Linked DNA regions of Lujinxingia vulgaris. The protein of the gene in region 1 interacts with the protein of each later gene in a pairwise test. Links are inferred from orthologs where the notes say so. Each region holds a gene or a part of one and is shown on either strand. Other genes may lie near its edges. The genes, in order: mobA and FRC98_RS04470.

The links.
Region 2: the proteins of mobA (region 1) and FRC98_RS04470 interact in binary tests that used the Escherichia coli proteins (3 or more experiments, as listed by UniProt). The link is inferred for Lujinxingia vulgaris from one-to-one orthologs.

The regions. Positions count from the first base shown.
Region 1 is NZ_VOSM01000011.1:31,070-34,266, reverse strand. Bases 113-2,993 are described here. They hold mobA (molybdenum cofactor guanylyltransferase), read right to left. Parts: upstream 1,908-2,993; coding sequence 1,317-1,907; downstream 113-1,316. Other genes in these bases: FRC98_RS17520 (START domain-containing protein), read right to left, coding at 1,904-2,566; aceB (malate synthase A), read right to left, coding at 113-1,132. Outside these bases: more of aceB, read right to left, coding at 1-112; FRC98_RS17515 (S41 family peptidase), read left to right, coding at 3,034-3,197. UniProt on the Escherichia coli protein: Transfers a GMP moiety from GTP to Mo-molybdopterin (Mo-MPT) cofactor (Moco or molybdenum cofactor) to form Mo-molybdopterin guanine dinucleotide (Mo-MGD) cofactor.
Region 2 is NZ_VOSM01000002.1:187,227-190,379, forward strand. Bases 251-3,087 are described here. They hold FRC98_RS04470 (molybdopterin molybdotransferase MoeA), read right to left. Parts: upstream 2,360-3,087; coding sequence 1,142-2,359; downstream 251-1,141. Other genes in these bases: FRC98_RS04465 (hypothetical protein), read left to right, coding at 251-1,135; FRC98_RS04475 (hypothetical protein), read right to left, coding at 2,445-2,732; FRC98_RS04480 (Ig-like domain-containing domain), read right to left, coding at 2,741-3,087. Outside these bases: more of FRC98_RS04465, read left to right, coding at 1-250; more of FRC98_RS04480, read right to left, coding at 3,088-3,153. UniProt on the Escherichia coli protein: Catalyzes the insertion of molybdate into adenylated molybdopterin with the concomitant release of AMP.

The DNA.
Region 1 (3,197 bases):
CCAGATCCGGGTGCGCCACCCAGGTGCCGTCAAAACCGTCGCCGGCCTCGCGCTCCTTATCGCCGCGTACTGCTGCCAGCGCGCGCTCATTGACCGCCTCATCGCGCCGCGAGGGGATAAAGGCCGCCATCCCCCCGATCGCATGCGCCCCGCGCTTGTGGCAGACGTGCACCAGGCGCTCGGCGTAGGCGCGCATAAAAGGCACGCTCATCGTGATCTGCGCGCGATCCGGAAGCACCATCTCCTGGCGGGCCCGGAAGGTCTTGATCACGCTGAAGATATAATCCCAGCGCCCCGCGTTAAGCCCCGCGCTATGCTCGCGCAGCGCGTAGAGGATCTCCTCCATCTCAAAGGCGGCGTGAATCGTCTCCACCAGCACCGTCGCTTTGATCGTGCCGCTCTCCAGCCCCAGGCGCTGCTGGGCCATCAAGAAGACGTCATTCCACAACGCCGCCTCCCGATGACTCTCCAGCTTGGGCAGGTAGAAGTAAGGCCCGCTTCCGCGCTGCACCAACTCCTTCGCGTTATGAAAGAAGTACATCCCAAAATCGAACAAACTCGCCGAAATCTCCTGCCCGTCGACGAGCACATGCTTCTCGGGAAAGTGCCAGCCGCGGGGACGCACCATCAACGTGGCCGGGTTTTCGGAAAGTTTATACTCCTTGCCGCGCGCCTCATCGCGAAAGTCGATCTGGCGGCGCACCGCATCAAAGAGGTTGCTCTGCCCCTCGACCACGTTGGACCAGGTCGGGGAGGTGGCGTCCTCAAAGTCGGCCATGAAGGTGTTAGCGCCGGAGTTGAGCGCGTTGATGATCATCTTGCGATCGACCGGGCCGGTGATCTCCACGGTGCGTCGCTGCATATCCTGGGGCACCCGGGCCACCTGCCACTCCCCCTGGCGAATCGCCCGGGTATCGGCCGGAGCGCCGGGGTTGGCGCCGCTATCGATCGCCTCCTGACGGCGGCGTCGATCCGCGAGAAGTTGGCGGCGCCGGCCCTCGAACTCCCGGTGCATCGCCGCCACAAAACCCAGCGCCTCCGGACTTAAGATCCGCTCATAGCCGGGGGCGACATCGCCGAGAATCGTAATCGCGTCGGGCAGGCCAGCGCCTTCTGTGGAGGGCTGCGTCATCGGAAGTCTCCTGATGGTGGAGGGTTAAGTCAGGTCAGCTACAGCGCGTTATTCGTTGGTCGAAGAGCACACAACGCTCGCTGCGGGCCTGTTCAGACAAGCCCGCCTACTGCGCCGAGACACCCCCTGCGTCGACTTCCGTCGGTGTCACGATGAAGCCAAGTTTAAACACGCTTAAGACCTGTCAACGATCGCCCCGAAGAATCTTCTGCGCGATCTCGCGCGCCCGCGCCAGCGCTTGAGGATCGTTGATTCCCTGCCCGCTCTCCCACCCCCCCGGTGCTTCGATACGCCGCGCTCCGACCGCTTCTAAAAAGCGCCACACCGAGCGCTGGCCCCCCTCCATCGCCGCCTCAAGCTCAGGTGCCAGCTCGGCCCGATACCAGCCAAAGAGCGGCTCCAGCCGCCCCTGATGCTCATAGACCACCGCCGGCGCCCGTCTGGCCTCCCAGAGCGCTTCGACCCATGCGGCGCGCGCCCACACCGCGTCGCAGCTCGTCACAAAAAACCATCCCTCGGCACGATCGAGCGCCGCCGTCGCGATCCCCCCCAGCGGCCCCTGCCCCGGCCACCTGTCGCCAATGGTGCGCACCCCCAGATCCCCATACTCGCCGGCCGAAGCCCCCACCGCCGTCCAGCTCCCCACCGCCGGCGCCAACCTCCCGGTCACCCAGTTCAGCAGCGTTACGCCCTCGGCCAGCTGCGCGCGCCCCTTATCTTCACCCAGACGCCGGGCCTGGCCCCCGGCCAGCACATAACCCGCCCGCTCACTCACCGCGTGTGCCAGTCGGCCACCGGCCCGTAGAGCGGCTGATCGCCCTTCTTGGCCTGGCGAATCAGCCCGCCCAGCGTCTTCGAAGGCCAGTCACGCTGAATGCGGTTGACCAGCCAGTTGGGCAAAAGACCTTTGGGATCGGTGTGGACCTCCACGATCATGCGCGTACGTTCCCCCTCCAACGCCTCAAAGCGGTAATAGGTCGAGTAGGTCATCGCCCGCACGCAGCAGTCGTTCTCCGGCCGACGCGCGTCGTCCACCGACTCGATCGTCGCGATGAAGACCTGATCGTCCTGATTCAGACGGCCGTTGGTCTGCAGCACATAATCCCGATCTTTGATCGGAAAGGGCAGCCCAAAACGAATCCAGTAACGCTCGCTGAGCTCACCGCGCTCCAGCGTGCCGTGATCATCATAACGATCCACCCAGTGGCGGCGTTGATCGCCGTCGGCAAACACCGTCAGGATCTTTCCGATATGCACGTCCGCCACAATCTCACCGCGAAACGCAAAGACCGACGAGCCCTCCACCTGCATCCGCGAGATCGCCACCCCGTCGGAGTCGCCAAGCGCCTCCCAGTTGCCGTCCTGCTGGGCGGCCGCAGGCGCGCTGAGCGCGAGCATCAAAAGGATCATCAGAACCATAGGATATGGACGCACAGGCAACCTCCGCAAAAAGGGCCGAATCGAATCGGGATGAGCGCCGGTGGCGAGCCGAGAATTCGGCTTGCCGCAGGCCAACTTTAACGCCGTGAGGCAATGGTGACGCCTTTGAATGCGAGATTAAGAGTGACCTGAGCAAGGCGCAAAGCGCAGGCGATGCTTTAGCATCGTCGAGGATTTGCAACGCAGCTCAGGGTGATCCCAATGCAGCAGGCATGGCGTCAACGTTGGCTTACGGCGTAGTAAACGAGCGCGAGTGACGCACGATACTAGCGTGATACGCCAGCATCACAAGGCGTATTCAACCGACCTAACCCCGCGTAGTTCTTGCCGCAGCGCGTCATTTCGCCCGCTGCGTGATTGAAATGTCCCCCCTCATGCAATAGAGCTGTCCAGCTGCGCGCCCACCCGGGCGTTCTGGATGTTGCGTTGCCCTGAAATGAACCTGCCAGGATGTGCACCACATGAGCGATGTTAGCGCTGCCCCCCTCGATCTTCAGCCCGATGAGCAGGGCTACTACCGCTACCCGAGTGTGCATGGCGAGCGCGTGGTTTTTGTCAGCGAAGACGATCTCTGGGAGGTCCCGCTTAAGGGGGGCTTCGCACGTCGCTTAAGCGGCTCGCGCGG
Region 2 (3,153 bases), on another replicon or contig:
GACGGGGTATCATCAGGAGACGGCCTTCGTGCCGCTGAGCGTGATCAACGCCAGCCAGATGGCCGCCGAGGACGCGCGTACTCGCCTTCGTGACCGCCTGTGTCAGGGGTATCGCTGCGAGCAAATTGCCGAGCATGTCACGGTGTGGCGGACCACAAACGACGGGCGCCAGGCCTGTGTGATGGCGGTGGCCTCGCGGGAGAAGGTCGCCGCGGTCTACGCCGAGCCGACCCGGGAGCTTGAGGCGGGGCTTGCGCGTATGGCCACTGCGATCGAGGGGGCGCTCGGGGAGTTTGAGGGCGACGAGGGGGAGGAGGCCAGCTCGGTGGCGCTCGACACGATCAACGACTCCGGGGTCAACGGAGGACCGCGGGCGGAGTGGCTGCACGATCAGCTCTTGGCAGTGCTGAGCTACAGCGGAGTGTCCACGCGCAAGTTACCCGGGAGGTGGTCGGGGCTGGGGCTTCCGCCGTCGACCGGGGCGGTGGTGCGCGGGACCATCCGTCAGATTCCCGGTCAGGAGGCCATGCTGGAGGCCAGCTTCCGACTGGAGCGAGGCGATGAGGTGCGGGGCATCGGTTCGGTGCGTTTTCCGCAAGCGATCGCGCCGACCATTGACCCGCAGACGTATATGCCGCCGCTTCCCGAAGGTAATGGCAAGGTCGCGCTGCACATGGACGCTCGCCCCGGCGGCGCGCTCTGCGAAGGGCAGCAGACCGAGCTGTGGTTGGAGACGGCCGAGCCGCTGCACGTGCGCGTGATCAACCTCTATGGCAACGGCGAAGGCGGGCTGATGGTGTATTCGTCGGGCGAGGAGAGGTTGCCGCCGCATCACCCGGTGAGCCTGGGTGAGTTTAAGGCGGTGCGAGCCAGTGAGGTGCCGGTGGAGCGCTTCCTGGTGGTCGCCGCGCCTACGCTGGAGGCGCTGGGGCGTTTTGCCTCGCTGGAGACGACGTGCCGGCTGCCGGTGACGATGGCCAGCGCGCTTAACCGCGGCCAGCAGGTGCCGCGGGCGTCGATGCCCTGGGCGATGGGCATGGACTACCGGCTGATGTCGGGTGAGGCGTGTGAAGACGTGCCTGCGCCGCCGGCTCAGGATCTCTCGATGCTCGAAGGGCTGCCGACCTGCTGGTGAACCGCTTTAGCCTCCCGGGAGCAAGAGCACCGGGAGGCTCGCGCCGGTTTTGAGCTGGCCCTGGCCTTCTTCAACGATGCCTAAAGCGTTGGCGCCGGCGAAGAGGGCGGGGTTTCCGCTGCTCTGGTCGCTTAAGGGGGCGAAACGGATCACCCCGCGCTGCGCGTACCATTGTCCGGCGAGGTAAGCCCTGCGCCCGCCCGCACCCTTTGCCGGGGCGTCGAGCACCGCGTTCACGCGCGGAAGGCTGGCCTGGTCGCGGGGAACCCCCTGGGCGCAGGCCAAGAGCGGTCGCACAAAGAGCTGGAAGCCCACAAAGCTCGACGCCGGGTTTCCGGGAAGTCCTACCAGCGCCACACCGCGCTCGGTGGTGCCAAAGGCCAGGGGTTTGCCCGGCTTCATGCGGATCTTCCAGAAGGTCATGCCGCGGCTGACCTCATCGAGCACCCGGCGCACATGATCGTGTTCGCCCACCGAGACCCCGCCGATGCTGATGACGAGGTCGCTTGAGGCGCTGGCCTGAGCGAAGGTGCGCGAGACCGCCTCGTAGCTGTCGGAGGTGATGGGGAAGACGCGTGGGACGGCGCCGCAGCTGCGCACCAGGGCCTCGACCATGTAGGCGTTGGAGTTGATGATCTGACCGGGGCCGGGTTGCTCGCCAATCTCGACGAGCTCATCGCCGGTGGCCACAATCGCGACGGTGGGACGCCGCATCACTGTGGGAGCGGCGATGTTGAAGCTGGCGAGAAGTCCGATGGCCGCCGGATCCAGGCGCTGCCCCGGAAAGAGGGCCGGTCGCCCCTTCGCCAGATACTCACCGCAGCGGCGGATATGATCGTGGTCGGGGCGCTCGAGGATGGTGACCTCGTCGTCGCCGAAGTCGCAGAGCTCACGGGGGATGACCTGGTCGGCACCCTCGGGGATGCGCGCGCCGGTGGAGATGCGCATCGCCTCGCCAGCGCGGAGATCGCGGTGCGCCGGGTGCCCGGCGGCCGATTCGCCCACGAGAGGTAGCGTTACCGGGAGGGCGTCGAGGTCGTCGCGCTGCACAACGATGCCGTCCATCGCCGAGTTGTCAAAAGCGGGGACGTCGGCCGGCGCGTTGACCATTTCGGCCAGGTAGCGTCCGGCAGCCTGCGGAAGGCTCGCCCGCTCGATGCCCGGGTTGGGCGTGGCGTTGAGGATGTGCTCGAGGGCGTCTTCGACGGAGATAAACTGACTCATAGTTTTTCTTATATGCGGGGGATACGAAAAAGCGGGCCGCCTCAGAAGGCGGCCCGCTTCAACTAACATTGCATGTGACGCGAGCTCAACGCGCCTCGTCTTCCGGGGCGTCCGAGGAGGGGGCCTCGGTGTCCTCGGCGTCGGAGAGCTGACCGACCTCCGGGGGCAACTTCGCCCAGTCCGGGTTTCCGCAGGGGTTGCCCTCGAGCTCCTCGGCGGAAGGCTTCTCCATGGTGGATCCGGTCTGAAGCACCCGGCGCTCCCCGCTGCGTGCGTTGCTGGCCTCGGGGGTGGAGCGGCAGCCGGAGCTGAGCAGCGCCAGGGTCAGCGTGCTCAGCGTCAGCAGACGAAGGGTGTGGGAGAGTCGCGTCATCATCAGTCTCACTGGGCAGCGCACGCCGGATCTTCACGACGGTCGACATCAAAGAAGCGGTTGTAGCAGTACTCACGGCTGAAGGACTCGCCGAAGTCGTAGCGGGTGCTCAGCGCGATGGCCGGGTCCAGGAACCAGGCGCCGCCGGTGGTGGTGCCAAACTTAAACCAGGCGAAGGGTGTCTTGCCATTGCTGCTGGCGCTCTCGCTGCACAGTGAGGTGGGCAGGTAGAGGGGGTTGTTGGGGGTGCTGCCCACGAGTCGGTCGTAGTCGGGGACTTCTTCAGGGTTGTACGAGAAGCCCACCCCTTCGAAGAGGCCGCAGCTGAAGTCGGCGCGGCGCGACCAGATGGTGTCGACGAAGGGCACAAGCTCGTAGGTGATCTCGCGCAGGCCCGTCTCCGGGTTCTCGGTGGCGTCGT